Regions from separate parts of the Mesorhizobium sp. M0909 genome, predicted to be linked through region 1. Evidence: riboswitches for the same ligand, from Rfam matches in the RefSeq annotation. Region 1 holds a riboswitch; the other holds the start of a gene.
The links. A riboswitch is a leader RNA that binds a small molecule or an ion and turns the genes downstream of it on or off. The one in region 1 is predicted to bind cobalamin.

Region 1 (15,064 bases):
GACCGGCCCGGACGGCAAGGATCATTTCGTTTCTGGCGGTTCCTACGGCATCGGCCCGTCCAGGCTGGTCGCGGCGATCATCGAAGCCAGCCATGACGATAACGGCATCATCTGGCCGGAGGCGGTGGCGCCGTTCGATGTCGGCCTAATCAACATGAAGGCCGGCGATGCCGAATGCGACCGCGTCTGCGGCGAGCTGAATGCCGCCTTTGCCGCCGCGGGCAAGGAGGTGCTCTACGACGACACCGACCAGCGGCCGGGCGGCAAGTTCGCCACCGCCGATCTGATCGGGCTGCCGTGGCAGGTGATCGTCGGGCCGCGCGGCATCGCCGCCGGCGAGGTCGAAATCAAGAACCGCAGGACCGGCGAGCGCGAGACGCTGCCGATCGCGGACGTGAAGCAGCGTTTCGGTGCCGCCGCATGAACAAAGCGGCGGCAGCAAGACCATCGGGCGCCGGGCCTTTTTCCGGCTTCGAGCGCATGGTGGCGTGGCGCTATCTGCGGTCGCGTCGCAAGGAGACGGTGATCTCGGTCATCGCCTCGATCTCCTTCCTCGGCATCATGCTGGGCGTCGCCACGCTGATCGTCGTCATGGCGGTGATGAACGGCTTTCGCGCCGAACTGCTGACGCGCATCCTAGGCGTCAACGGGCACCTGATCGTGCAGCCGCTCGACATGCCGCTGGAGGACTATGCCCAGGTCGCCGGCCGCATCAACGGCGTGCCCGGCGTCAAATACGCCATCCCGCTGATCGACGGGCAGGTGCTGGCGCAAGGCAATGTCGGCGGCGGCACCGGCGCGCTGGTGCGCGGCATACGCGGCGAGGATCTCGGCAAGATCACCATCGTCGCCAACAATATCAAGGAGGGCTCGATCGTCGGCTTTGACACCGGCGAAGGCGTCGCCATCGGCAGCCGCATGGCCGAGAATCTCGGCCTAGTGCTTGGCGATACGATCACGCTGATTTCGCCCGAGGGCGACATCACGCCGCTTGGCACGACGCCGCGCATGAAAGGCTATCCGGTCACCGCGATCTTCGAGGTCGGCATGTCGGAATATGACAGTTCCATCGTCTACATGCCGTTCTCGGAAGCGCAGCTTTATTTCAACATGGACGGCCGGGCGCAGACGATCGAGATCTATGCCGACAATCCCGACAATATCGACGCGCTGAAGCCGAAGGTCGAAGAGGCGGCGCAGCGGCCGATCAGCCTTGTCGATTGGCGGCAACGCAACAAGACGTTCTTCGACGCGCTGCAGGTCGAACGCAACGTCATGTTCATGATCCTGACCCTGATCGTGCTGGTGGCGGCGCTAAACATCATTTCGGGCCTGATCATGCTGGTGAAGGACAAGGGCCACGACATCGCCATCCTGCGCACCATGGGCGCGACGCGCAGCGCGATCCTGCGCATCTTCCTGATGACCGGGGCTGCGATCGGTGTTGTCGGCACCATCGCCGGCGTGCTGCTCGGCATCGTGATCTGCCTCAACGTCGAGCGCATTCGCCAGTTCTTCTCCTGGCTGGCCAACGAGCGGCTGTTCAATCCCGAGCTTTATTTCCTGAGCCAATTGCCGGCCCGCATGGATGCCAGCGAGACGATCTCCGTCGTTCTCATGGCGCTGGCGCTGTCGTTCCTGGCCACGCTGTTTCCGGCGTGGCGCGCGGCCAGGCTCGATCCGGTCGAAGCGCTGAGGTACGAGTGATGGCCGAAGCCATTATCGAGCTGAAGAGCGTCGAACGGCACTATGTGCAGGGACCGCGCAAGCTGACCATCCTGAACGGCGCCGATTTTTCGCTGAAGCGTGGCGAGATGGTGGCGCTTGTGGCGCCGTCGGGCACCGGCAAGTCGACGCTGCTACACACCGCCGGGCTGTTGGAGCGACCGGACGCCGGCGACGTGATCCTGGCGGGGCGCGCCTGCGGCCGGCTTTCCGACGACGAGCGCACGGCGATCCGCCGCAACGACGTCGGCTTCGTCTATCAGTTCCATCATTTGCTGCCTGAATTCTCGGCGCTGGAAAACATCATGATGCCGCAGCTGATAAAAGGGCTGCCGCGCAAGGAGGCGGCCGAGCGGGCGGCGCAATTGCTCGACTATATGCAGATCGGCAAGCGGGCACAGCATCGCCCCTCCGAGCTCTCCGGCGGCGAGCAGCAGCGGGTCGCCATTGCGCGTGCCGTCGCCAATGCGCCGCTGGTGCTTTTGGCCGACGAGCCGACCGGCAATCTCGACCCGGTGACTGCTTCCTATGTGTTCGAGGCGCTGGCAGCGCTGGTCCGGCAATCGGGCCTGGCGGCGCTGATCGCCACTCATAATCATGAGCTCGCCTCGCGCATGGACCGCCGCGTGACGCTGGCCGACGGCAAGGTCGTGCCGCTTTAGGGGTGCGCTGCTATTGAGGCGATGCCGGCCTGCGAGCTGCCGTGCGCCGTCCCGCCACTTTCGCGCGCCTGTCGGCCCCGAAACGCCCGGCATCTCCCTTTTCAACCCTTTCTTAACCCTGTCGAAATGACCGAGCGCAATTCCGGTGACACCTGGGCTGCGATCGTTGACATTCGAACAAAATTAGAACAAAATACGAACATACTAACAACAGGAGAGAGTTATGACCGATCTTGTTCAGGATGTCGTTTCGCTGGTGTGCATGAGCACGTTCCTCATTTCCATGGCAATCTGGATCGGCGCGATGTGAGGCTTGAGCTCAAGGGCGGGCTCGATGCTGATGAGCGAGGGCCGCCTTCGCATATTGGCGCAGGCATTGGGCGAGTGTTTCAGCCGGCCTTGCGGGACACTTCGACAGGCGACACCGCGGCGGGCCCGAACACGTCCTCGAAAGCGGATTTCAGCGCCAGGTCGAGGTCGGCCATGGTCACGGGAAGGCCGAGATCGACAAGGCTGGTAACGCCGTGATCCTGGACGCCGCACGGTACGATGCCGCTGAAATGGCTAAGGTCCGGCTCGACATTGATGGCGATGCCGTGAAAGCTCACCCAGCGCCTCAGCCTTATGCCGATGGCGGCGATCTTGTCCTCGGCCGCCGAGCCGTCGGGCAAAGCGGGGCGGTCCGGCCGAACCACCCAGACGCCGACGCGGTCCTCGCGGCGTTCGCCGCGTACGTTGAAGGCGGCCAGCGAGCCGATGATCCATTGTTCGAGAGCGGCGACGAAGGCGCGGACATCCTCGCGCCGCCGCTTCAGGTCGAGCATGACGTAGGCGACCCGCTGGCCCGGCCCATGATAGGTGTATTCGCCGCCACGCCCGGCGGCAAAGACCGGGAAGCGGTCCGGCTCGATCAGGTCCTCGACGCGGGCGCTGGTGCCGGCGGTGTAGAGCGGCGGGTGCTCGACCAGCCAGACCATCTCGCCGGCGGCGCCGCTGCGGATTGCCTCGGCGCGCGCCTCCATCAGGGCGAGCGCATCGGGATAGGCGGTGAGCCCAGGCTCGATCCGCCATTCGACCGGCGCCGAGCCGGGCAAGGGCAGGAACGACGTGGCGATCTGGCTGCGTTCTGTCATGATATCTCGTCTCGCCACTCATATGGCGGCAATCGGTACAAACGTCCAGTTCCGGCACGTTCGGCCCTTGAAGAGTTATGCCGATGTCCGGCCGATTATTGCTGGCCGCGCACTTGTTTCACCGGAAACGATTTGCTACACGCCGCGGGCCGGTTGGTTCCGGCTCCTACCACGTGCGGTCGTGGCGGAATTGGTAGACGCGCAGCGTTGAGGTCGCTGTGGGGCAACCCGTGGAAGTTCGAGTCTTCTCGACCGCACCAATCAGTCTTTTGGCTGTGGAAGTTATTGCGATTTTTCTGGCTTGTCGCACAGCCGTGCAAATACCGCAAAAAGCGCACTGTCACCGTAATTTGTTAATTCGCGTTCTATGCCGTCTGTTCACTTTCCCGGACATCTGAGTTCACGGTTGGTGATGGGCATCGCAGCGAAGCAAGCACCTTTGCGCTTGCCTTGAAGGCATCCTATTCTGGAGGGTAGCATCCGCTCGTGGGCATAGAATGTCGGTACTGCCTTTCTTAAGAATTTACGCGCCGCTCAACGCGGTGCTGGCTGCGACTGGGCTTGTGGCGGTGGCTGCGCTCACGACACCGGACATGTCCGGACGAAGCAGACTGGCTTTGGCTGCCGTGCTCGCGGTCATTTGGGGCGTCTATCTCCTGGAATTGGCCGAGAAACTGCTCAACCGCCGGGCGGGAGACCTTCGGGACAGGACGCCGGCAATCGCCATTGATGTGCTCGCGGTTTTGGTTCCACTCGCCGCATTTCTGCTCGTCGGCACGCCCGACCGGAGCCTCTACTGCGCTGTCTGGCTGCTGAAACCGCTGCGCGATTCAACTTTCTTCCCGCTGCTGGGCAGAATCCTGACCAACGAAGCGCGCAACCTGATCGGCGTCGCCACGGTCTTCGGCATCGTTCTGTTCGGTGTTGCGCTCGCAGCCTATGTGATCGAGCGCGACGTCCAACCGCAAAAGTTCGGCAGCATCCCCCAGGCAATGTGGTGGGCGGTGGTCACGCTGTCCACCACCGGCTATGGCGACGCTATTCCGGAAAGCTTCGCCGGCCGCGTCCTTGCCGGGGCGGTCATGATGAGTGGCATCGGCATCTTCGCGCTCTGGGCTGGCATTCTTGCCACCGGCTTTTATCAAGAAGTCCGTCGCGAGGATTTCGTCCGCAATTGGCAATTGGTCGCCGCCGTGCCGTTGTTTCAGAAGCTCGGCCCGGCCACACTGGTCGAGATCGTGCGCGCATTACGACCTCGCATCGTGCCGGCAGGTGCTGTGATCTGCCGCAAGGGCGAGACCGGTGATCAGATGTTCTTCGTCGTGGAGGGGCGCGTCAGCGTCGCGACGCCGAACCCGGTGGAGCTGGGCCCTGGCGCCTTCTTCGGCGAGATGGCGCTGATCACCGGCGAACCGCGCTCGGCGACCGTCAGCGCCACAACGGTGGTCTCACTCCTGTCGCTACACTCGGCGGATTTCCAGATGCTGTGCAGCAGCAGCCCGGAGATCGCAGAAATCATCCGCAAAACCGCGCTCGAGCGGCGCGGCGCGGCGCCTAAGGGTTGACCGTACTAGGTGTTCGTCAGGAGGAGGATGCGCTGCCAGGGCGGCCAATTGCCCGCCGACGGTGGCTGGCTGGAACTACATGCTCTGCCGCTGCCGAACCGCCCTCAATACAAATCGCCGCGGAATCGTAGAGAAATGCTTTAAAATCAACGCGGGAGGCGTTGCGGCGCTGCGTCTCGAGCGCACCATTAAATTCGAAAGCGGAATCTCTTCCTCGTTGAATTCTCGCACGGCGGGGAGCGTCCTTGTCGGGGCACGTGCTTTGTGCCTGATTGCGGTCGCGAGTTTGGCTTATGCGAAGTGGCCATCGGCGGGCATGGCCATCCATCGACAAGCGCACATAACTATTCGCGCACCAGGCGTCCGGTCGCCCACCAGATCACTGATACAACAACGATCGATGCGTAGCCGTCCACGGCATAGTGCCAGCCAGTGAACACCGATCCGTACAGGATCAGGGCTGCAAAGGTCCAACCCAGAACGCCAAGCCAGCGATTGATCGATGACAGCAAATAGGCGTTCAATACGGCAAAGGCGACATGCATGCTTGGCATGGCCGAGATGCCGCCGCCAAGACTTGGCCGGCCGCTCTGGTAAGCCTTCAGGAGATATGCCGCGGGTTCCCGCACCATGTAACTATGGTTCAGCCTGTCCAGGGCCGCATTCAATCCGTGGAAGCGATCCACGCCGACAAAGTGGTGGTAGTAAACCGGTCCGACCGATGCCAGCGCCAGGGCCAAGACCGTTCCGAGGACGGACAACGTCAGCGCTGCTGCGCAGAGATAGCGGATGCGGGCAATCTCGTCCGACCAGAGCGACACGAAAAGGATGGTGCCGAACCACTGGTAAAACCAAATGACTTCATAGCTGTTGAAGACGACGGACGACCAATTGTTGCTGTCGAGCTTATGGACGATCTCCCATGGCGGCATCCCGTGCAGCCATTCATCAGCGTCGGCCAACCAGTTGTCGGCATAGTATGGAACGACGGACGGGATGGCGATCTTGTAGGTAGAGAACGCGGTCAAGCTGGCAAAGAAGAACAGCAGCACCAGCAGACAACCACGCCAGCGCCCTTGAGCCAAATCCAGTGCGTAGCGAACCGGTTGCCGCCGACCATGGATTAGCGCGGCACAGCAGACGCCACCGATAAACAACACCGGGATGCCAACAAGAAACTTGTGAGAATAGATTAAGGCCGACGTATAGAATACCTCCGGGTATAGTGCGGAAGCGCCTAAAACATATGTCGCCATGAACAATGAGAGGCGCAATTGCCATATGGCGGAGGGCCTGTAGCGAGAGGCTTCCGTGGTTAGGGCCAAACCAATTTACCCGTTCTTAACGTTTCGCCGGAGAGACACATATACCGATAAGGTAAAAACCTTGCCGCCAGGTTTACTTTTCCCCGGTGGTCGACATTTGCCGCCGGCTCGCATGCGACGGATTGTTTCCCTGTAATCTTGCATCCGCATTTGCTGTCCAAGCCCCTGCGTGAAGGGATTGCCCGAGGGCTGGAAACCGAACTGGCTGGCTGGTGCTTAACGCGCCTGCCGCCTCCCGTTGACGTATCATAAGTTTTAGCTTATCATAAGTCATGGTTTATGATTATGCAGGCATGATGGCCTTGGCCGATCCGACACGCCGCAAGGTGTTCGAGCTCATCGCCGATCGGCCACGCTCGGTCATCGATCTGACGCGAGTGCTTCCGGTCTCGCAGCCGGCGGTATCGCAGCACCTCAAGGTTTTGAAGGAAGCCCGGCTGGTCCGCGCAGAGCCGAAAGGTGCCAGCAACATCTATCATCTCGACCCGCATGGACTTGGCGAGATGCGCGCCTGGCTCGACCGCATGTGGGGCGATGCGCTCGACGCCTTCAAACGGGAAGTCGACAACAGCAAGGAGAAGAGGAAATGACGACCATGATCAAGCCCGCGCCGGTCAGGAAGTCGGTGACCGTGGAGGTGCCGCTCGACAAGGCATTCGATGTGTTCACCACAGGATTCGGGCGCTGGTGGCCGGCTTCGCACTCGATCGGCAAATCCGCCCTGACGACCGCGGTGATCGAACCGAAAGCCGGCGGCCGCTGGTACGAGATTGGCGAGGATGGGTCACAATGCGATTGGGGCGAGGTTCTCGCCTGGGATCCGCCGTCAAGGCTGACACTCGCCTGGCGCATTGGAGCCGGCTGGCGCTACGATCCGGCACTGCTGACCGAAGTCGAGATCCGCTTTGTCGCGCTCGGCGAGAACGCGACGCGTGTGGAACTCGAGCACAGGCTTCTGGAGAACATGGGCGAAACCGCAGAGGCGATGCGCGAGGCCTTCGAATCCGAGGGTGGCTGGAGCGGTCTCCTCGACCGCTATGCGGCCGAGGCCAAGCGCCACGCCGCCTGATCGGGAAGCCTTCCAGTCCAATACCAGCGAGGCCCTCGCACTGTCGGCCTCGCCGTTTTGAATCAGTGTCGATCTCCCCATCTGGTTGACTGGGGCGGGGAGATACGCTGCCCTTTACCTGGCGCCGCGAAGGTTTTGCAGCGCCGCAGGTTTGTAGAACGTCCTCTCCTCCTACCATCCGGTATGCGTTGCGTCGTTTGGACGCGCGAACGGCGCTGTAGCAATTTGCCGTTGCGCATGGTCCTTTCGCAAAATCGATTCCGATTGTCAGGGTCATGCGTTAGACCTGACAGGCACCTTATCCGGAAATCCAATGGCGGGAGGCGCTGGTGGAAGGCCAGGACGAACAGATGACCGGCGCCAGGGCCGTCGAGGAGCGCCGCGCCGACATCTATGACGAGGACGGCGTCATCCTGTCGTCGTTTCTCGCCCAGATCGGTGCCGCGATCGCCGATCGCGATACGCTGACGCTGAAGCGTGAAGTCGACGATCTGCACCAGTCGGAACTCGGTCATCTGCTCGAGGCCCTGCACCCGGAACAGCGACGCGCGCTGGTCGAATTGCTGGGCAAGGATTTCGATTTTTCCGCGCTGACCGAGGTCGACGAGGCGATCCGCCGCGACATCGTCGACAGTCTGCCCAATGCGCAGATCGCCCAGGCGGTGCAGGATCTCGATTCCGACGATGCCGTCTACATTCTCGAAGACCTCGACCAGGAGGACCAGGACGAGATCCTGTCGCAACTGCCGTTTACCGAGCGGATCAGGCTGCGGCGCTCGCTCGATTATCCCGAAGAGACCGCCGGCCGCCGCATGCAGACGGAGTTCGTCGCGGTGCCGCCCTTCTGGACGATCGGCCAGACCATCGACTACATGCGCGAGGACAACAACCTTCCCGACCGTTTTAGCCAGATCTTCGTCATCGATCCGAGCTTCAAGCTGCTCGGCGCCATCGACCTCGACCAGATCCTGCGCACCAAGCGCTCGGTCAAGGTCGAAGAGGTCATGCATGAGACCAGGCATGCCATCCCGGCCACCATGGACCAGGAGGAGGCGGCACGCGAATTCGAACAATACGATCTTCTGTCCGCCGCCGTCGTCGACGAGAACGAGCGGCTGGTCGGCGTGCTGACCATCGACGACGTCGTCGACGTCATCCAGCAGGAGGCCGAGGAAGATCTGCTGCGCATGGGCGGCGTCGGCGACGAAGAACTCTCGGACAGCATCTTTTCGACCTCGCGCTCGCGCGTGCCCTGGCTGCTGGTCAATCTTTTGACGGCTTTCCTGGCGGCTTCGGTGATCGGCCTGTTCGACCGCACCATCGAGCATATCGTGGCGCTGGCGGTGCTGATGCCGATCGTCGCCGGCATGGGCGGCAATGCCGGCTCGCAGACCATGACGGTCACGGTGCGGGCGCTGGCGACCAGGGACCTCGACATCTACAATGCCGGCCGCATCATCCGCCGCGAAATCGGGGTGGGCTTCATCAATGGCATCATCTTCGCCATCCTGATCGGCCTCGTGGCTGCTGCCTGGTTCCACGATCGCAATCTCGGCGGCATCATCGCTGCTGCGATGATCATCAACATGTTCGTGGCGGCTCTGGCGGGCATCCTTATCCCGCTGCTGCTCGACCGCTTCAAGATCGACCCGGCTGTGGCTTCGGCGGTTTTCGTCACCACGGTCACCGATGTCGTCGGTTTCTTTGCCTTTCTCGGGCTCGCCACATGGTGGTTCGGCGTGCGCTGAACGGCACCTCAATTGACTTTTACGTAAATGCCGTGCGAGGCTTTGGAAGGTGCCTTGTCCGCCGATTCTGGTTACGCGCCTGGGCGCCGGCGGCGCCGGCCAGTTGGAACTCGCGGCGTGGCCGGGGCATTGGAGTGACGATGCGGGAATATTATTCGATCACGGAACTGACCCGCGAATTCGACGTGTCGACGCGGACGTTGCGCTTCTACGAGGACGAAGGGCTGGTGCAGCCGGTACGGCGCGGCCGCACCCGGCTGTTCCGGCCATCGGACCGGCATCTGATCCGCCAGATCATGCGCGGCAAGAGGCTCGGCTTCTCGATCAACGAGATCCGCGAAATCATCCAGATGTACAGGGAGCCGCCCGGCGAGGTCGGCCAACTCAAATTGATGATCAAGCGAATCGAGGAAAAGCGCGAGCATTTGCGCCAGAAACGCCGCGACCTCGAAGAGACCCTGGCCGAACTCGACCAGGCCGAGGAATCCTGCGTCGAGCGGCTGGTGGAACTCGGCGTCACCACATAGGCGCGGTGTCAGCCTCGGCTCAAACCCAGCGCCGCACCCTTTTGGCGTAGTCCCGGTACTTTTTGCCAAATTTGGCGGTCAGCACCTTCTCCTCGCTCTCGATCGTCAGCTTCTGCGTCAGGAACGCCGCGATGACCGCCAGCGGCAGGAACCAGGCGATCCCCGTGACAAAGGCGAGGCTGACCAGCAGCAATGTGTTGGCGAGGTAGATCGGGTTGCGGCTGACGGCGAAGGGTCCGGTGGTCACCAGATGGTCAGGCACGCCGTTCGGGTTGAGCGTCGTCTTGGCGCGGATCATGGCGCGAATTGCCGTGAACCAGAGCGCGGCAACCGCCACCAATCCCACAAGGCCGGCGGCGAACAGGATGTCGCCGAGAAGATCGCCGATCCACGGCAGCGGATAGAACAGCCCTAGCGCGACGCTGACGATGATGGCGGCGATATAGATCAGCGGCGGCCATGGGATGTGCCCCAGCTTCGGCTGCCCAGGATTTTGCTGCACGGGTTTCGGGTGACTGTCGCTCATTATTGTCCTCCCTCGATTAGCGCGTTCCCGGTTCCGCCGCCTCGGTTTGGGCGGTGCAGGTGCCGGCGAGCTCGCCAATATGCGCCTTCCACTCCAGGGACTGGTCGTTGCTGTAGAGCCGGTCAAGCGAGGCTTCGCCCTGGAGAGTGTCCAGCATGCAGGCACAATAGCTGGAGCAGAACTCGGTGTCGCGTGCCTGCTGGCAGGATATCTGGCAGGATTTCAGAAAACTCACCTCCCTGGTTTCGGCCTGCGCCGGCATGAATTGCGAAAACAGCCAGACCGAGCCGATCAGCACCGGCTGATGGATCAAATAGAAGGCAAGGCTGTGCCGGCCGATGAAGACCAGCGGGTTTGCCCAGCGGCCGGGCGCCAAGGCCGACAGCCGCGTCAGTGCGCCAGAGGTGGCGGCGCGCTTGGTAACCGCGATGCCGGCAAGCACGGCGCCGAACCAGGGCAGCAGCGGAACGTAGTCATTGGAGCGCGGGTTGGTCGCCGACAGGCCGACCCACCACAAAGCCGGATGATCGAAAAGCTCGGATCGCAAGTAGAAAGGCGCGGCGATAACGAGGGCCGCCACGGCAAGCGTCAGCAGCGCCGGCAGCCGCAGGAACGCCAGGCCGAGCAAGCTGGCGAGCGCGATCTCGTGCAATATGCCGAAGAAGATGAAGCCGTCGGGCGTGGCGATGCGGGTGACCAGCGATATTGCGAGCGCTGCCCCGGCAACCATGGCGAAGCGCTTCCAGAAGCCGGTCCAGCGGATTTTTTTGCCATGGGCGAGATAGAGGCTGATGCCGACCAGGAACAGGAAGCTCGAGGCGATGCAGCGCGCGTAGATTTTCCACCAGCCGAAGGCGGTGAGGCCGGGATCGGTGTAGCCGAAGAATTCGAGGTCCCAGGTGAAATGATAGCTCGCCATGGCAAGCAATGCGATGCCGCGTGCAATGTCGATAGCGGCGATGCGCTTCGACTTCGGTTGATCCTGAACGGCTGCGCTCGGCGTGTCGATGCTCATTGGTCTCGCTGTCTTGGTTCCAGCCCCGGCAAGACGACTATCACGGTTGCCACCGTCAAAAGAAGCAGGGCCTTGCGTCGCGTTGGTGACGGTCGGCATCAGGGCTGCTTTAGGCCAGAGCCGGAAAGCCTTTGGCCGGCTTCGCTTTTTGCCGTGAAGGCGTCGGTTTCCTGTTACCCGGCCAGGAATCGCCGCGGCAGATTTGTGCTCCAACCCTGCTTCGGGCGATTCGGCTTCGGGGAACACAATGGCTACCCATGTGCGCCATCCGATCTGGCTTGCGGCCTTGCGGCCGGCGGATGCCCGCACCTTCGCCTCGCTCTATGCGGTCGAATCCTTCGCGCGCGCCACCGTGTCCAGCGTCATCCCGATCCAGGCCTATGAGATACTGCACAACGAGCAGATCGTTTCGATCCTCTACACGATCGTGGCGATGCTCGGCCTGTCGGCGACGCTGTTCATGCCGATGCTGATCGCCCGCTTTGCCCGGCGCTGGGTCTATACCGCCGGCGCCTGCCTGCTGGCCGTCGGCTCGCTGTTCTTCGTCACCCATACGCTGGTCGGCCAGGTGGTGGGCATGCTCTGCCGCGTCGTCGGCGCCGGGGCGCTGGCGATCACGCTCAACCTCTACATCATGGACCATATCCGCAAGACCGATTTCATGCAGGCCGAGTCGCTGCGCATGGCGTGGTCGATGCTTGCCTGGACCGCCGGGCCGACCCTCGGAATTTACCTCTACACGCGTTTCGGCATCTATGCCGCGCATGGCGCGGTGGCCGTCTTCGCCATGGCTTTGCTGGCGCTGTTCTGGACTTACCGGCTTGGCGATAACCCGTCGATCCGCCCCGGCAAGACGCGGCCGGTCAATCCGCTGGCCAATATCGGCCGCTTCGTCGCGCAGCCAAGGCTGAGGCTGGCCTGGCTGATCGCCTTCGGCCGCTCCTGCTTCTGGACGACGTTCTTCGTCTACGGGCCGCTGTTCATGGTGATCACCGGCGAGGGCAAGCTCGCCGGCGGCCTCTTGGTTTCGGCCGGCAATGCGCTTTTGTTCATGGCAATCTTCTGGGGCAGGGCAGGAAAGCGTTTCGGCGGCCGGCGCACCATGACGTTCGCCTATTTCGCGATGTCGGCAACGCTGCTGGCGGCCGGCGCCGTCGGCGAGGCCGCGCCGCTCATCACCGGCGCCTTGCTGCTTTGCGGTGCTTTCTTCACCATCGCGCTGGATGCGCTGGGCTCGACCGCCTTCATGCGCTCGGTGCGCTCGTATGAGCGGGCACAGATGGCGGCGGTCTACCGCACCTATCTCGACTTTTCCGAGCTGACGCCGCCTCTGGTCTATTCCGTGGTGCTGGCGTTCTTCGGCCTGGGCGCGGTTTTCGCGACACTCGGCCTGCTGGCGGCGATCTGCGGCTTCGGCACCTGGCGCTATCTGCCCAAATCGCTTTGATGTTCGAGCGCCACATGGCGCTCGCGCACCCCAATTGTGGAAGCGGTGCAGTGCCGCATCGAACGCAGGCCGTTCTGTTCGACCGCGCAGATCGCGACGTCTGCGGCGCCAGTTCTCCGGTTTGGCGAGGCGGCGCATTCGCCACACGATCCGGCGGAATTTGGTTTGCCGGGCGCGGCGATTCTGCCTATAGTCGCTGATGTCGTCGGTTCCGTTTGGAACCAAGAGGGAATGCGGTGCGGGCGAAATTGTTTGCCCAATGCCGTGGCTGCCCCCGCAACTGTGTGCGGTAGTCCTCTCCATATGCCACTGAAGGTTCGCCTTCGGGAAGGTGGGGAAGGGTGCTGATCCGCGAGCCAGGAGACCTGCCGGCGACAGGAAACTGACTTCTATGCCCTCGGGTGGAGGGCGAAAGGACAAGACATGAATACCGCTTCCGTTTCGCTCGGCGCTTCCGCCTCCTCGCAGTCGCGTCTCATGCAGCTGGCGCTTGCTGCATTCCTCGGCATTTTCGTCATGGGCTTTGTCGGCTTTTCGCATATCGATGCGGTCCACAATGCCGCGCACGACTATCGCCACTCGATGGGCTTTCCCTGCCACTGACAAGGGGCTGACATCATGACACTGTTTCGCAACGTCGTGTTCATCGCGGCGATCGCAGGGCTTGTGGCCGGCGTCGTTCTCGCCTGCATGCAGGCCTACGCCACCGTGCCGCTCATCCTGAAAGCGGAAGTCTACGAACAGGCCGGCGGCGGCCGTGACCATGCCGCGGCACCTGCGGCACCGGCCGAAAACGCAGCGGGCACGATGGCTATGAGCAGCGCCGCGCCGGCACCGGCTGAAGCAATGGCTCCGGCTGAAGACGAAGGCTGGGCGCCGGCCGACGGCTTCGAGCGCTTTGGCTTCAGCGTCGTTGCCAATATCGTCACCGGCATTGGCTTCGCACTGGTCCTGGTCGCGGTTTCGGAGTTCGCCGGCGGCATCGGCAATTGGCGCCAGGGCCTGTTCTGGGGGCTGGCCGGCTTTGCCGTGTTCACGCTGGCGCCCGGCCTCGGCCTGCCGCCGGAACTGCCGGCGATGCCGGCGGCCGACCTTGTCCAACGCCAGATCTGGTGGTGGGCAACAGTGGTGGCGACAGCGGCCGGTCTCGGCCTTATCGCCTTCCGCAGATCGCTGCCGCTGGCGATCCTTGCCGTGGCGTTGATCGTTGCGCCGCATATTGTCGGCGCGCCGCAGCCCGACAGTTTCGAGACGGCGATCCCGGAAGGCCTGCATCATCAGTTCGTGGTGGCGGTGACGCTGACCAATCTGGTGTTCTGGCTGGTGCTCGGTATGGTCGTCGGGCTGGTGCGCGGACGCTTCACCGGCGCGGCAACCAGCCTGCGCGACAGCTTTGCCTGACCGCGCTGCCGGGGCGCTGACCCTGGTCATCGGCGGTGCGCGCTCCGGCAAGAGCGCGCATGCCGAGAGGCTGGTGAGCGCCTGTCCGGCGCCGTGGAGCTATATCGCCACAGCGCAAGCCTATGACGAGGAGATGCGTCAGCGCATCGCGCTGCACCGCTCGCGGCGAGGCGATGGCTGGACGACCATCGAGGCGCCGCTCGACCTTACCGGCGCGATCGAGGCACTGCCCGACGGCCAGCCGGTGCTGATCGACTGCCTGACGCTGTGGCTGACCAACCATATGCTGGCCGACCATGATGTCGAGGCCGAATGCCGAAGGCTGGCCGATGTGCTGTCGCGGCCGCGCGGCCCGTGGTTCGTGGTGTCCAACGAGGTCGGCCAGGGCATCGTGCCGGACAATGCGCTGGCAAGACGATTTCGCGATGCCGCCGGCCGGCTGAACCAGGACGTCGCGGCGGTCGCCGGCACCGTGCTTTTGATGGTGGCGGGGCTGCCGCTCAAGGTGAAATGACATGGCTGATACTATCGATCCCAAGACCATTGAACAGGGGGACGAGGAACGCCACCGCGCCAAGATGGCCAAGCGCAAGGCGGTGCAGGACGCCGAGGTTGCAGCCAAGACGGTCGAGAAGGGGCTGTTGATCGTCAACACCGGGCCGGGCAAGGGCAAGACCACGGCCGCCTTCGGTCTGGCGCTCAGGATGCTCGGCTACGGCAAGCGTGTCGGCGTCGTCCAGTTCATCAAGGGCAAATGGCACACCGGCGAGAAGGACGCCTTTGCCGCCTTCGGCGACCGTGTCCTCTGGCACGCCATGGGCGAGGGCTTTACGTGGGAGACGCAGGACCTGAAACGCGACATCGCGGCGGCCGAGGCCGCCTGGGCGAAGGCGCTCGAGCTGATGGCCGAGCCGTCGATCA
Region 2 (15,064 bases), on a different contig from region 1:
GACAAGCGAACATGAGGTTTTTCGGTTTGGTCGGCGACCTTCTGAGTGGCTTCCTCGACGGTTGCAGGTCTTTCCCATACTGAAATTGTTTTGATTAACTCTTGTCGTTCGTCTCTAAGCCCAGATTTGTCAAAGGCGTCTGCAACGACGGTCATGGCCTGAGGCGTCCCAATTGCCCATCCAAGTGAACCTGCGGCATGCGCCATCAGAATGTCATTGCCCAAGGTGAAAGATTGCGCTTGTGACAACGCTTGATCGACTAGGGCGATCTCGGAGGGTTCGGCACCGCGCAGCAGCGCTGCGATATATTTATCGTCATGGTCTCCGTACCGAACAGACCCGGCTATGGACCAAACCCTTATCAAAGGCATCAGGTCATCACGACTGTGAAAAGCAAGAACGCTAACGGCGTAGCCAAAGGCGTGCGATCCATCAGGCTCTTCGCCATCTGCTATGGTGAGAGTTTCATCGGCCTCCTTGAACGGTTTATTCAAAACCAAGCGATCGCCGAGGCGTTTGCGCAGTCGCTCAAGTCGCTTTTCACGCAAAGCAGACCGGTCGTCTGTTTGCCCCAAGAATGGCCACTCCATTAGACCGATCAAGCCGGCCCAATGACGAGCACGTTCAATCAGTGCTACCCTCAATTCGCTCGCACCAGTGAGGGGTCTAATAATATAAGCAAGGCGTTCGGACGCCTCTGCGTCGCCTGCGAACCAGACGTATTCGGCGACATCCACAAGAGCTGTGTTTATGCGCCGTGAAATAGCAAGAATGTCGTCTTCGTGTTCGTCGGAAAGGTTTGGCCTATCGAGCCAAAGGGCGAATATCGCGGCTTGGGCTGCTCTCCTACCGTCCGCTAATGCGGCGGCCCAACTGGCAACTCGAAGCACTTCACAATCGAATGAGGCCCCGCCCCACGGCTCTATCCAGCTTCGAACTTCACTGACAATCTGTCCAATCGTCCAATCCGCAGGAAGTTCTAGCGCTCGGCGCCAGAGATCCCAGCCAAGTGCAAATGCCGCGAATGACAATGTTAGACGGGTATCTTCCCCGGACCGTTCGGCAAGCCCGCCGTCAACCAGTTCCGTAAGTGTTTGCAAGACGCGCTCTGGATTGTCCGCAAAAGGGTTTGCGTTCCGGACGGCGTGATGTAGGTCAGCCGTCGCTATTCGCGAAGGATTCGGCGATGCCTTATCGATTGCCTTTGCAACTTGCCGGAGTGCTTCCTTGAAATCGGGTTCCGCAAGGATGTCACGGTTTCGTGCCAGGCGGTCTTTCCAGTCCTCCCAATACAAGCGAGCTGGCGTGAACTCGCCCACTTTTTCAAGCTCTTCACGGTATCGGAGTGCTAGGTCGAAAAGTCGCGGACGGCGTAGCAATTCCGTCATTTCATCGGATAAAGAGGATCGGGGAATTTTGTGGTTCTTAAGACCTCGGTCGAGTTCCGCGTCTGCGAAGAGGCCTATACGGATAACCTGCGGTTTCTGGCTCAGTCCAACAAACTCATTGAAATCGTGCTCGAACGCATAGGGACGACACGTAGCAAGAACACGAACGCGCTGGCGATAGGGTTCGTCTTGCAGTCGCGTCAGCAACTCGGTCCAATCGCTCTTTCGTCGTTCGTTGAGACCGTCAAGAAAAAGTGTCACGATAGGGGCTTGGATATCGTCATAACTGAGCAACATCTCGGCTTTCTTGACCCATTCCGCAGGGGAGCGACCCAACATCATGCTGAGCGCGCAACTCATGAGTGTTATGGGGTCTTTCGAAACGGAAACCGCTTTGGTAACCGGAAGCAAGAGGGTCTCAGAGGCATTCTCCAAAAGCCAATGAAGAGCGGAGAGAGTCTTGCCAACTCCTTCGTCGCCGACAAAAAAGCAGGGATTTCCCTTTGTCGCCGCGGCTTTAATGCTTGCGCTGTTAGCATCGACCACATCACGGCGAACGAATTCGGCCCACGGGTCACCCAACCGTCCAGGGGCGGGTCTAGCCCTGAGGCGACGGACCAGTTTCTGCGGTTCCGACATCGTCTCTCGCCACCAGGCATCGACTGCCGCACGCAACGTCGCAAGCGTGAAATCGGGTCCCGAGAGTTTTTGGCGAAGCTCAAGAGCCCGCCCAGAGAAATTTGGCTCCCGTCTAAGGCGGTCGATTGCGGCTTGGGCTTCTGCCGGAAGCCGTAGGGCAGCGGCCTTTGGCGCCATAGCAATCAATTGGACAAGGTCTGAGCCGCCCGTGGGCGGAGCGTCGAGCGTGAGAAGGCCGATTGCTTTTTCTTCCGCCTCGCGGCGGAGTGCTCGTTCAAGTTGCTCTGGGACAGGCCGACTAGCAGCGAGCACCCAAAGATCAGGTTTCGGCTCACGATGGGTCGCTTCAACGAAGCCACCGAGTACATTGCGCTGATTTAAAGAAGTAGTGTCTCGATAGAGCTTGGCTTCGAAAACCGTTTCAAACGGGCCTCGTGCACTTCCGTCACCCCCGTACTGGCTTCCGCTTCGCGAACAAAAGAAGCGTCTCCCACAGATTTCTGACAGCGCCTCGCCTACAAGATTCTCGAATTCGCTGTCTACTATGCTTTGCATATGCCGAAGCAGAACTTCTTCATCGAGCGGCCTTTTCGTTGCCCCGCGTTTCTTCCGGCTAGCCATTTTCTTCATCTTTCCCGCCAATCACTGCGGCTGAGGTCAGGGACAACCGGGCAGGTCGCAGGGGCGGCCAGCTACTAACGCGAGCTCTCAGCTCATCGAATACATCGGCCTGCCCGCACTTGGCGTGCTACCGGTGCCCCTGTTCCGGATGGTCGCACCATACGCCGAAAATCGCTCATCTCCAGCGGGGATCGGATGGCACCGTCATGATCATACCCGCTGGCATGGAGCTGCGCCAAACGCCGGCATCGATCTTGTCGGTCTTGATCCTGGCATGGGCGATCGCCTTCACCTGCATCGGGTTGGCGACAATCACCCGGCCGACATAGGGCGACAGAACCCGCACCACCGCCATGGCGTTGCCCGTGGCCTCGACGACAACCTCATCCGTCCGTCGCAAATTGCGGCCGAACCCTTCCAGTCCCGAGCGGGTCATGTCGAGCCGTTCGTGATGGCGCAGCCGGCCGTCTTCCCAAACCACCACCTCCGCAAAGGTGCGGTGGATGTCCATTCCAATCACACGTCTCATCGGCTCCCTCTCCTCAACAATCGGGAGCCAGCGGGCGACGCGACACCTACGGATCCGCGCTCTCGGCGCAACCGGGCAGGTCGCAGGGGCGGCCAGCTACTAACGCGAGCTCGCAGCTCATCGAATACATCGGCCTGCCTGCACTTGGCGTGCTCCCGGTGCCCCTGTCCCGGATGGTCGCACCATACGCCGAAAATCGCTCATCTCCAGCGGGGATCGGATGGCACCGTCATGATCATACCGGTTACCAACATGCTGGAGCGGCTGAACCAGGAGATCAAGCGGCGCACCCTGGTCGTTCGCATCTTCCCCAACCCGCGGAGCTGTCTGCGGCTGGTTCGGGCATTGGCGGTGGAGATCCACGAGAACTGGCTCGAGGCGACCCGCTACCTCAACATGGATCATCTGCGCGAGCACAAGAAGGAGAGCCTGAGGGCCTTGGCCGCCTGAGCACCGTCATGTGTCCGCCGCTCCGCTAAACACGGGGGCTGCGCGGCGGACACGCCGACGTCACCGCAATGCCACGCCATTTTGCAGAACTTGACGCACACAACTGACTACGAACTACTTGGCCAGGAAGAAGATCGGTTTGAAAGGGAATCTTCCTTTGTCATCTTTGCATCACGGCGATCAGTGTGCTCGAGATTGACCGCTGCAAGCCGGGAGCAAGAGCGGCTGGGCAAACGTTGCAACAGATCCTTCAAGGAAATTCATAGACTCTTAGCAACTCCGGTTCGCTGTGAATGGTAGGCTTATTGCAACGTCTGAGGTCAGTGGGGTCCAAACCGTGCGCCGCTTATTCTTCGACCCGCTGAAGCTAAAGCCAATCGCAAGAAGAGCGCCCATCTTGTTTGTTCGACACAGCCATATCGGCTCAAAACAGTATCTTCACGGCCACCAAGATTGTCCGGTCGCTGGACAACGAACCATATAATTTGGTTCGAAAGCTGCAACATCTGTGGAGAACGCGAAATGACAAATTCAGTAGGACGAGTGCCCCGGCTTTCCATGTGGCTTGGTCCTGACCCATGATGACACTGGTCAGTCGCCTACGCACGGCAGCGCATTTTGATCGCCTTCGAATCCTGGGCCTTTGCGCGCATGCGGACCTAACTGTCTGCGAGCTAGCGGAGATTCTGGGCGTGCGTCGCGAGCGGGTTGTGCGACACGTCCGGCTGCTCGCCAGAGCCGACTTTCTTTACTGAACGAACAACGTCCGTGGTGCTCGTACCATCTCAAAGCACGAGGTAAGGACGGCGGGCTGGTTCAATTGTTGGTTGATCTCCTGCCCCACGGCGATGGCTATCACAAACGAGACCTTCAACGGCTCGAAGCGAAACAAGACGCGCCGTCGAAGGGGATCGCATGCTTGACCGTGAAATAGATCAGTCCAATTGGAGCGCGAAACCACCATGGACAACTCCGCCGACGGCGCCATCGCGCCGCCCGACACTTACGGACGGTCTCGCTTGGCGGCGGTTGATTGCCGCGTTCACGAACTGCTTCTAAGACAGGAGCGGCAGGAACGGACGACGCTCAAACTGATCGCATCTGAGAACTTTGCCTCCTCGGCCGTGCTGGAAGCGACCGGTTCGATTTTCACGAACAAGTACGCCGAGGGGTACGCCGCTGCGCGCTACTACGCGGGAAACGAGATCGTCGATGAGCTTGAAACCCTCGCCATTGAGCGCTTGAAAACATTATTTGGCAGCGAACACGCCAACGTCCAGCCTTATTCCGGCTCGCCGGCCAATCAGGCCGTCTACCGCGCGCTTTTGAGCCCCGGTGACAAGGTCATGGGCTTGCCCCTTCCGGAAGGGGGCCATCTGAGTCATGGTTGGGCCATCAACTTTTCCGGGACTGACTATCAACGCTTCCCTTATGGGCTGCACGAAAAGACGCAGCAAATTGACTATGACCGCGTGGGCGAGACAGCCAAGCGGGAACGGCCGCGGCTCATTTGGGTCCGCGGGACTGCTTATCCGCGTGTCTTTGACTACGCGGCAATTGCAGAAATCGCCCTGGAAGCGAACTCCTATCTCGTAGCCGACATTGCGCACATCAGCGGCCTGATTGCCGCGGGAGCGCACCCGAATCCCGTGCGCCATTGCGACGTGGTCAGCAGCACCTCCCACAAATCGATCCGCGGTCCCCGCGGTGGTTTCATTTTGTCCAGGAACGAAGATCGCTATCAGGCCCTGTATCATACAAAGAGCAAATACAATCTCGCCAGACGAATAGACCGGGCCGTCTTTCCTCACCTCCAAGGCGGGCCCCACATGAATGCCATCGCTGCGCTAGCAGTTGCCTTGCACGAAGCCGCGAACCCGTCCTTCCGAAGCTACGGCCAACAGACCGTCAAGAATGCCAAGGCTCTTGCACAGGCACTGATCGAGCGAGGTTATGACCTGGTTACCGGGGGGACGGACAATCACATGCTGATCCTTGATCTGCGCGATCGACCACTGTCGGGCAAGGCCTATGCCGAGCGGCTAGCAAAGGCAGGCATCATCACAAACTTTAATATGGTGCCTGGCGACCCGCGGGATCCGGCGGTCACAAGCGGAATTCGCCTGGGGTCGCCAGCAGTGACGTCCATGGGCATGCGCGATGTGGAAATGGTGCAAATTGCTGGCTTCATTGACTGCGTCCTCCGGCGGCCCGATGACGAAGATCTCCATGCCTGTGTGCGAAGAGACGTTGCCGATTTGTGCGCTGCGTTCGAGGTCCCGGGCATCACCAACAGGTAGTGGGCTAAGCAAGATGCCCCATACAAACTCCAACACCCGAAACGAGGCATTTCATGGCTAGGCAGTTCGTGTTCTCTTCCGAATCGGTTGGCGCGGGACACCCGGATAAGTTGGCCGACAACATCTCGGATGCCATCCTCGATGCCATCCTCCGCACCGATCCCAAGGCGCGCGTCGCCTGTGAAGCGTTGGTAAAATCAGGGATAGTCGTTCTGGCTGGCGAGATTACCAGCGATGCGCGGGTGGATTATAGCCAAGTTGCGCGCGATACGATTCTCGATATTGGATACGACGATGAGGCCGTCGGCTTTGACGGCCGGCGTTGCTCCGTCGTTCATGCACTCACCGAGCAATCGCCCGACATTAGCCAGGGCGTTGACGAGGGACGAGGGCAGGACCTCCAGCAGGGAGCGGGAGATCAGGGCCTCATGTTCGGCTACGCATGCCGCGAAACCGATACCCTGATGCCTTTGCCGATCCAGCTCGCGCATCGCTTGACGAAACGACAGGCAGATGTCCGGAAAGCACGACAGCTTGGCTGGTTGCGTCCTGATATGAAATCCCAAGTCTCAGTGCGCTATGAGGGGTTGCGCCCGGTCGCCCTTGATACCATCGTCGTATCGACCCAACATGACGAGCAGGTCTCGCAAGAGACGGTCCGCGAGGGCGTCATTGAGGAAATCATAAAGCCTGTCCTGCCGACCCACCTGGAGACGGAAGGCATCAGAATTCTGGTCAACCCGACGGGGAGGTTCGTAGTCGGCGGGCCGCGCGGCGACTGCGGTCTCACTGGACGCAAGATCATCGTCGATTCGTATGGTGGGATGGGTCGTCACGGCGGCGGCGCTTTTTCGGGCAAGGACCCGTCCAAGGTTGACCGCTCAGCTGCCTATGCGGCCCGGTATGTCGCAAAGAATATCGTCGCTAGCGGACTTGCGGACGTCTGCGAGGTGCAGCTTGCTTACGCAATCGGCGTGGCCAGTCCGGTTTCTGTCATGGTCAACACGTTCGGGACAGCGAGGGTTGAGGAAAGAAGGATCGAGCGCCTCATTCTTGAGTTGTTCGATCTCAGACCGAAGGGCATTATCAAGATGCTTGATCTCTTACGCCCTATATACCGCAAGACCGCGACCTATGGCCATTTCGGCCGTGAAGAGCCTGACTTCACCTGGGAGAAGACAGACAGGGCCGACGAATTGCGTCGCGAGGCAGGACTTGCCGCCCCGTGAGGGCTGGCGCCGAACGGATTGGCAAGCGGAAAGCCCATTCCCACTGGCCAGACCCGCCCGCGCCCGGCGTGGCAGAAAGCCGGTGGGTTTTTGGCGGAGACATGAATTGATGCCGGATTATGACGTGCTTTGTATCGGGAATGCCATCGTCGACATCATCGCCCAGTGCGACGAGGCGTTCCTGGAGACGAACGGCATCATCAAGGGCGCAATGAACCTGATCGACACGAGGCGCGCCGAACTGCTCTACAGCCGCATGGGCCCGGCCATCGAAGCCTCGGGCGGCAGCGCCGGCAACACGGCGGCGGGCGTCGCCTCCTTCGGCGGCTGCGCCGCCTTCTTCGGCAAGGTCTCGAACGACGCGCTCGGCGAAATCTACGCCCACGACATCCATGCCCAAGGCGTCGCCTTCGACACCCGGCCGCTCAACGGCGAGCCGCCGACGGCGCGCTCGATGATCTTCGTCACGCCCGACGGCGAGCGCTCGATGAATACCTATCTCGGCGCCTGCATCGAACTCGGCCCGGAGGACGTCGAGGCCGACAAGGCCTCTGGCGCGGCGGTCACCTATTTCGAGGGCTATCTGTGGGACCCGCCGCGCGCCAAGGAGGCGATCCGGCAGACGGCGAAGCTCGCCCATGCCGCCGGGCGCGAAGTGTCGATGACATTGTCGGATTCGTTCTGCGTCGACCGCCACCGCGACGAATTCCTCGATCTGATGCGCTCCGGCACCGTCGACATCGTCTTTGCCAACAGCGACGAGATCAAGTCGCTCTACCAGACCGCGGCCTTCGACGAGGCGCTGGCGCAGATCCGCAGGGATTGCAAGATCGCCGCCGTCACCCGCTCGGAAAGGGGCTCGGTGATCGTGCGCGGCGACGAGACCGTCACCATCGAGGCGACCAAGATCCGGGAGCTGGTCGACACCACCGGCGCCGGCGACCTCTACGCTGCCGGCTTCCTCTACGGCTACACGCAAGGCCGCAGCCTCAAGGATTGCGGCGATTTCGGCTCGCTGGCGGCCGGACTGGTCATCCAGCAGATCGGCCCAAGGCCAAGGCAGAATTTGCGTCGCGAGGCGGAGCAGGCGGTATTGCTGTAGGTGGGGAGCCAAGAACCAGCTGCCCACCCTTCTTAATCCAGCCCGAGCCTTTTCTTCAGTTCCGCATTCTCCTTGCGGAGACGATCGGCAAGCAGGCTCTTTAGCCGCTTGTTTTCTTCCTCGAGCGCGACGAGATCCTTCAGCCCGTCACTGTCCGCCGCCGGCGCCGCCGCCTTCTTCCAAAGATAATATGTCTGTTCCGAGATGCCGGCTTGCTTCACCGCGCTCTTGAGAGTAGCGCCGCCGCCGATCGAGGTCTCGATCTGCGCCAGCTTCTGGGCACGATCCTTCGCGGAGTAGCTCTTTCGGCCTGTTCGCGCTGACGGCGGTGCTTCAGTGGTCGCGGATATCGGCTTGGCGCCCTCCTTGCGGGCAGGCGCGCTCGCCTCAGCTTCTGGCTTCCTCGACCGCCGCGCTCTCGTCTTCGGTTTTGGCGTTTCCGCTTTGTCTGCCGGTTCGCTATGAACTACTGCTGACTCGGTTTCCAGGGGATTGGCCATGAAATGCTCCACTCGAGGTTTGTGCAAAGGTTCAGCATCAAGGGCCACTACAGTAGAGTCAACAAGCTGACGATTTAACGGCTCGACTTCGTTTATTGTTTCGGCCATCGCCGCGGCGATGTCGAAATTGCCCCAGATGGAACGTGCGGATTTTTCATAATTGCGCTTTTGTTTGACTTCCACGGTGAATGGTCGCGTCTGCCGCCTCATAGTTCCTTCCTGAATAGGAGAATGAAGTCGCCGCTCGAATTTTTGGCGCTTCCTGCTTAGCGCGGAGCATTATCGTATAGCCGCTCAACGGGCAAGTGATGCCGGTCTTCGATGGCTGACCCATCTGGGGAGATTTGAGCGGCTTCGCGCGTCCTGCGCATGCCTGTAAGGCCGCCAAGTTTTCTGGGTTAGCTGGCGCGCACTGTGGCAGCTTGGCCTGTACGGCGAGGCCATGGTTGAGTGAGGCGAAACAAATCCAGCCCCGCGGTCAATCCCGAAGCTTCCCACAATGGCGAAGAGAACATCTTCACTCGTTCGTTTTGAGCACAAGACCTTCCGTTCGCTATGGTCGGCTGCACTCATTTCGAACCTTGGCACCCTAGTGAAAGGTGCGGCGGCAGCTTGGCTGATGACGAGCATCGCCACCTCCCATGGAATGGTGGCGCTCCTCCAGTCATCGACCACCCTCCCCTACATGATCTTCTCCCTCGCGGCGGGAGCGCTCGCGGACAACTTTGACCGTCGCACGTTGGGCTGAGCTGTCTGCTCCTCATGCCAGCCGGTGCGGCCTGGATTCAATCATTCTCGCTGTTTAACGTCACAGTGCAGCTTTCGGCGCCGCGGTGGGTGGTTGGACGCGCCCTGTCTCTCTATCAGACGGGCACATACGGCGGCATGGCGGCGGGAAGCTGGCTTTGGGGCGAACTGGCGGATATCCAAGGTGTTTCGGGAGCCTTGCTCGTCCGCCAGCATGGTTCTTGTGATTGGGGGACTGATGGGCATCCTTCTGCGTCAGCCGGATTTTGAAACGCTCAATCTGGATCCGACCAACAAGTTCAGCGAACCGACGCTGCAACTTGACCTGCGGCCACGAAGCGGTCCGATCATGGTGATGGTCGACTATCGTGTCGATCAGAGAGATCCAGACTCGCCCACAATAATTATCTGAATTTCAGCAGTAATTTTTGATCGCCCATTCGTGCTGTGTACCAGCCCTGTGTCTTGCGCAAGTGGTCACGAACGGCTGTCGGAGCCTCGAAGACGCCCTAAAAACACATGCTGCGATTTTTGAACACGCTTGACGTGTTAGATTAATTCATCCACAATGCGTGTATTGCACACGCGAGGTGAGTTATGAACATGAAAGAACTTAGGGTTCGACTGGGCATGACTCAAAAAGATTTGGCAGAGCAGATGGCAACGACGCAACAGACTGTGGCCCGTTGGGAAACAGGCAAAACGCAGTTGAACGTCGAGCAGATCAAGGACCTTTGTCTCACGTTGAAATGCACAGTCGAGGAGCTGCTGGGCTGGAAGATTGATGTCGAGGAGTGGCGCACGAGCCCGTTTGCAATTGCCGATGCCGAAACGCGATACGGCACGCTCAGAATCAAGACGACTGTTGGCAGCCGCCAATATCCTATCGATGAAAAGGCGCGTGAATCGATTTTACATCAGTTGAAGGAACTTCATAATCTTCGTAGAAATAACACAAGCAGGCCATGGCTGTATTGTTGGAGCCTTGACAACAAAATACTTTTGATCAATCCGCAATATGTCCGCACCATTGAGCTTATCGGTGACGATGTAGAGGAGATGCCAGAGTATTATCATCCAGAAATCTATCGGGCTTTGGATGACTGGGATAAGGGTGAGGTTTCAGGAAAGCTGAAGAAAGAATGCGATGCCATCATCGCAGAGATGGGTGATCAGGAAGCCGTGCGCATGGCCTCCTATGTTCGCGTCACGTATGACGACGGAGAAGATGAGTGGAACTTCTTGGATGAAGAAACCACCACGACTTTCTTCGGATTGGAAGCTGCGACCTTTGACGTTCCCCAGTGTAGTTTCGCCGAAGTGGAGGAAGAAGGTTACTACCGAGCGCGATACGCCAACCTTGATCGCGTCGCGGTGATGGAGGTTCCAAGCGACCGTTATCACAGATTGACCGCGCCCGAGGAAGCTTAGAATCATCCACGAAGGCAACATGTTACATCTCGTCCTTGCGTGCTGCGTTTTCAGTGCGAGATGAAGTGAAGCGTAGGTAGTGGCAGGTAAGAGTGCTCGACCAGAAGCTCAACTGCCTCCTCAATATCGCTGCCGATGTGCCGCAGGACACGTCCACGGGAGCGTGGATAGGCGTGAAGTTCCTGCACTCCACGATCCGCTCTCCCATCGTCGGTATGTGCCCGACGCCATCTTGTGGACGAGCTTGGCCGCCTGCACCCGGTTGTATTCCGGCTTGCGGTCCGCCTGGGGGTCCGCCGCGATGGCTATCTCCATGTCAATCGGCGCCGAACTTTGACTGCCCGCTGCTTTTGATGATTTGGCGAGGTCCCGCGCATAATCACTCTTGGTCTTCTCCTTGAGGCCCTGTGTCGCGAACTTGTGGTCCAGCAGGGCAAACAGGTCCAAGTCCCCCTCCGCCCGTGGCGCTGGCTTGCCCTCACCGCCCTCGGCTTCCAATTGGGGAACCGCTTCTGCGCGCTGCACCGTGGCGATTGTCCGCCCAAGACGCATCACAAGATCGAACGCCAAACCGTGCGCGTGCACGACGATTTGCCGCTCAGGCCTCATTTGGACAGGACTTGAGCTGGCCCGGTGGTTTGAGCCGGGTTACCTTGAGCCGGTGGGCTGCGAACAAGCAGTTCGAGACATTGGCCTCGATCACTTCGCAACAGGCCGCTGCGCCGGGCCTCGGGGTGCTCCCCTCGAAATCGTTGTGTCGTATCACCGAGGGCATCACGGCCAACAGTTTCCACATGGGCAACAGCCTCGCCATTGAGCCGGATGTGGTCGCGAGCAGATCACCAACGAAGCGGTCGGAAGCTCGGAGCCGAAGTTCGACGCCGAGGTGGCGTTCGCATGATGCGGGAAGCAGCACCACGGCGCTTCCCGGTAGTTTGCCGCCGGCAGCCGACGAACTCCTATCCTCCTGGACCGCTGTGCGTTATTGCTTTGATTTACCGGCCGCTCAAGGCTTCCATAGTTTCGCTTTCAAGGCGACCTTTGGCAACATGCCAACGGAAATTTAACATAACGACATAAACATTTCTTTATGCGGCGTTGACAAAGAAGCGAACTGCGGTAATTGTCTCCCGTGTCGTGGTTCTCCGTACGGCGCTGCCGCAGCGGAGCTAAGAGGGAAGCCGGTGCGATGCCGGCGCTGCCCCCGCAACTGTTAGCGGCGAGCCAACCCCACTCATGTCACTGAGGCGAATAGCCTTGGGAAGACGGGTAGAGGCTATGACCCCGCGAGCCAGGAGACCTGCCACGGCGAATTACGTCCACGGGCGGGGTGTCTCGATGGCCGCTGCAGCCTGGCGTTCGTGCCGGCCTGCTAGCGCCTTCCTTGTCACCGACGCCCCAACCATCGGGGTATGCATGACTGTCTCTCAGCAAATTCCTGTAGCAACGCTCGGCGTGCCCCGCTTCGGTCGTCGGCGAGAACTGAAATTCGCGCTTGAAAGCTACTGGTCCGGAAAATCGTCCGCTGCCGACCTTCTCACGACGGCGAAGGCGCTCCGTGCCGCTAGCTGGGAGGAGCAACGCGATCGCGGCGTGTCGAAAATCCCGTCGAACGACTTCTCGCTTTACGACCATGTGCTCGACACCGCAGCCATGGTCGGCGCCCTTCCGTCCCGTTACGGCTGGAATGGCGGCGAGGTCCCACTCGACATCTACTTCGCTCTGGCGCGCGGCAACCAAGGTCAGACGGAGGATTGTGGGCACGGTGGTCACCAGCATGCGGCTCATCGGCCTGGCGTAACCGCGATGGAAATGACCAAGTGGTTTGACACCAACTATCACTACATTGTGCCGGAACTAGACGATGATCAGACGTTCGCTCTTTCGTCGACGAAGCCGGTTGATTACTTCCTCGAGGCTAAAGCCCTCGGCATTCACACACGCCCAGTCATCCTTGGACCGGTCACCTTCCTCAAGCTGGCTAAATCGCCTGCCGAAGGCTTCGATCCCATCGCGCTCCTACCACGGCTTCTGCCCGTCTACGAGCAACTCCTGCGGAGCTTGAAGCTGTCGGGTGCCGATTGGGTGCAGATCGATGAGCCAGCGCTTGTCCTCGATCTGAACCCGAACGAACGAGCTGCGTTCGAATTCGCCTATGGCCAGCTGTCAAAAGCCGCGCCCGAGTTGAAAATCATGCTGGCTACCTATTTCGGGCCGCTGGGAGACAATCTCGAAACCGCGGTTTCTCTGCCCCTGGCCGGGCTGCATATTGATCTCGTGCGCGCTCCCGAGCAACTGGAAACCGTGGGTCGGCTCGCACCGAAGGATCTGGTGCTCTCGCTTGGCTTGATCGATGGCCGCAACGTCTGGCGTGCGAACCTGCCCGCCATTCTCGACCGCATCAAACCGATCGTCGCCGGCTGGCCCTTGGACCGCGTCGAGATCGCGCCTTCTTGCTCGATGCTGCACGTGCCGATCGACCTGCGCATGGAGACCGAACTCGACGCGGACATCAGGTCGTGGCTCGCCTTCGCGGCCCAGAAGACCGACGAGTTGGTGTTGCTGGCCCGGGCCCTGACTCAAGGCAGGGATGCGGTGGCAGGCGCGTTGAAAGCGTCTGCCGAGGCTGCCGCCACTCGCGTGACATCCACGAAGATCCATGACCCGCTTGTTGAGGGACGGATCGCCAGCATTGACGACAGCATGAAGCGACGAGAGAGCGCTTTTGCCGAGCGCTCCAGAGTCCAGGCCGGCACGCTCGGGCTGCCGCCGTTCCCGACGACGACCATCGGGTCCTTCCCGCAGACGCCGCAGGTACGCAGGGCGCGGGCCGCTCATGCGAAGGGCCAACTGAGCTATGTCGACTACGAGACCTTCCTGAAGAAGGAGATCGAGGCTGCAATTCGCTGGCAGGAAGAGATCGGGCTGGACGTGCTGGTGCACGGTGAGTTCGAACGAAACGACATGGTACAGCATTTCGGCGAGCAGCTGTCCGGCTTCGCCTTCACCCAGCATGCCTGGGTGCAGAGCTATGGGTCGCGTTACGTGCGCCCCCCCATCATCTTCGGCGACGTATCGAGGCCCAATCCGATGACGCTGCGCTGGTGGCAGTTCGCCCAGTCGCTTACGGAAAACCCTGTGAAGGGAATGCTCACAGGCCCAGTGACCATTCTCAACTGGTCATTTGTTCGCGACGACGTACCCCGCTCCGAAGCATGCCGCCAGATCGCGCTCGCCATCCGCGACGAAGTGACGGATCTCGAATGGTCCGGCGCAAGGATGATCCAGATCGATGAGGCCGCGTTTCGCGAAGGATTGCCACTGCGCCAGTCTGATTGGAACGACTATCTCGACTGGGCTGTCGAATGCTTCCGGATCGCTTCAACGGGTGTAAAGGACGCGACTCAAATCCATACCCACATGTGCTATTCGGAGTTCAACGAGATCATCGACGCGATCGCTGAAATGGATGCGGATGTCATTTCGATTGAGACGTCGCGCTCGAAAATGGAACTGCTGGACGCCTTCACGAGCTCCAAATATCCGAATGAAATCGGGCCCGGAGTCTACGACATTCACTCACCACGGGTCCCGGAAGTCGGCGAGATTTCGGATCTCGTCATGCTTGCCCGCGAGCGACTGTCCGATGCCCAACTGTGGGTAAACCCGGACTGTGGCCTCAAAACACGCAAATGGGAGGAGGTCCGCCCTGCCCTCATGAACATGGTTGCTGCAGCACGCGCGCTCCGGGAGAAAGTGTAGGCCGGAAGGTTTCCTGGTTGCTCACCATGTGGTGAGTTAGCGGCTGCCGCATGTGGGCCGTGAATGTGCCAAAACGCGATCACATCCTTTGAAATAAGTCACTCGAGCGAGAAAGGGCACTTTCCTCCGGCACGTGTACTAATCGCGCGAGGAATAAAGGGAACCGTTTTCTCCCTGTGACGTGTCGAGTTCGAAGGGGATGTGATTGGCGTCGAGACCGCTCCGGCCATGGGTTATCAGCATGCCAAGTGCGCTGTTCTCGATCAGTTCGTAAAGGACTTCTCGGCTCGGTTCATCGAAATGCGCGGGTACATACATGACAAGTTCATTCACTGGCCGCCGGGTTCGCTGTTCACCGGCCGGCAT

Region 2: linked by a shared signal. The riboswitch ahead of metE (5-methyltetrahydropteroyltriglutamate--homocysteine S-methyltransferase) and the one ahead of NKH83_RS14020 (CbtB domain-containing protein) in region 1 are both predicted to bind cobalamin.

Annotation. Positions count from the first base shown of each region.
Region 1 covers NZ_JAMYOA010000007.1:283,960-299,023, reverse strand. Annotated here, with positions in the region: gene proS (proline--tRNA ligase) at 1-424, shown strand, start outside; gene NKH83_RS14085 (lipoprotein-releasing ABC transporter permease subunit) at 421-1,707, shown strand; gene NKH83_RS14080 (ABC transporter ATP-binding protein) at 1,704-2,387, shown strand; gene lipB (lipoyl(octanoyl) transferase LipB) at 2,777-3,520, opposite strand; tRNA gene NKH83_RS14070 (tRNA-Leu) at 3,696-3,780, shown strand; gene NKH83_RS14065 (cyclic nucleotide-gated potassium channel) at 4,018-5,085, shown strand; gene NKH83_RS14060 (phosphatase PAP2 family protein) at 5,430-6,341, opposite strand; gene NKH83_RS14055 (ArsR/SmtB family transcription factor) at 6,683-7,000, shown strand; gene NKH83_RS14050 (SRPBCC family protein) at 6,997-7,479, shown strand; gene mgtE (magnesium transporter) at 7,830-9,227, shown strand; gene NKH83_RS14040 (MerR family transcriptional regulator) at 9,368-9,754, shown strand; gene NKH83_RS14035 (methyltransferase family protein) at 9,774-10,280, opposite strand; gene NKH83_RS14030 (heparan-alpha-glucosaminide N-acetyltransferase) at 10,297-11,295, opposite strand; gene NKH83_RS14025 (MFS transporter) at 11,543-12,742, shown strand; cobalamin riboswitch at 12,932-13,129, shown strand; gene NKH83_RS14020 (CbtB domain-containing protein) at 13,166-13,345, shown strand; gene NKH83_RS14015 (CbtA family protein) at 13,361-14,143, shown strand; gene cobU (bifunctional adenosylcobinamide kinase/adenosylcobinamide-phosphate guanylyltransferase) at 14,136-14,657, shown strand; gene cobO (cob(I)yrinic acid a,c-diamide adenosyltransferase) at 14,659-15,064, shown strand, end outside.
Region 2 covers NZ_JAMYOA010000019.1:31,822-46,885, reverse strand. Annotated here, with positions in the region: gene NKH83_RS24840 (hypothetical protein) at 1-2,657, opposite strand, end outside; partial or broken gene NKH83_RS24835 (IS110 family transposase) at 2,861-3,177, opposite strand; partial or broken gene NKH83_RS24830 (transposase) at 3,424-3,627, shown strand; gene NKH83_RS24825 (ArsR family transcriptional regulator) at 4,206-4,382, shown strand; gene glyA (serine hydroxymethyltransferase) at 4,590-5,927, shown strand; gene metK (methionine adenosyltransferase) at 5,981-7,156, shown strand; gene NKH83_RS24810 (adenosine kinase) at 7,266-8,258, shown strand; gene NKH83_RS24805 (transposase) at 8,291-8,968, opposite strand; gene NKH83_RS31715 (MFS transporter) at 9,258-9,506, shown strand; partial or broken gene NKH83_RS31710 (MFS transporter) at 9,503-9,890, shown strand; gene NKH83_RS24795 (helix-turn-helix transcriptional regulator) at 10,103-10,936, shown strand; gene NKH83_RS24790 (hypothetical protein) at 11,057-11,383, opposite strand; cobalamin riboswitch at 12,058-12,258, shown strand; gene metE (5-methyltetrahydropteroyltriglutamate--homocysteine S-methyltransferase) at 12,353-14,698, shown strand; gene NKH83_RS24780 (FMN-binding negative transcriptional regulator) at 14,837-15,016, opposite strand; gene NKH83_RS24775 (dihydrodipicolinate synthase family protein) at 15,051-15,064, opposite strand, start outside.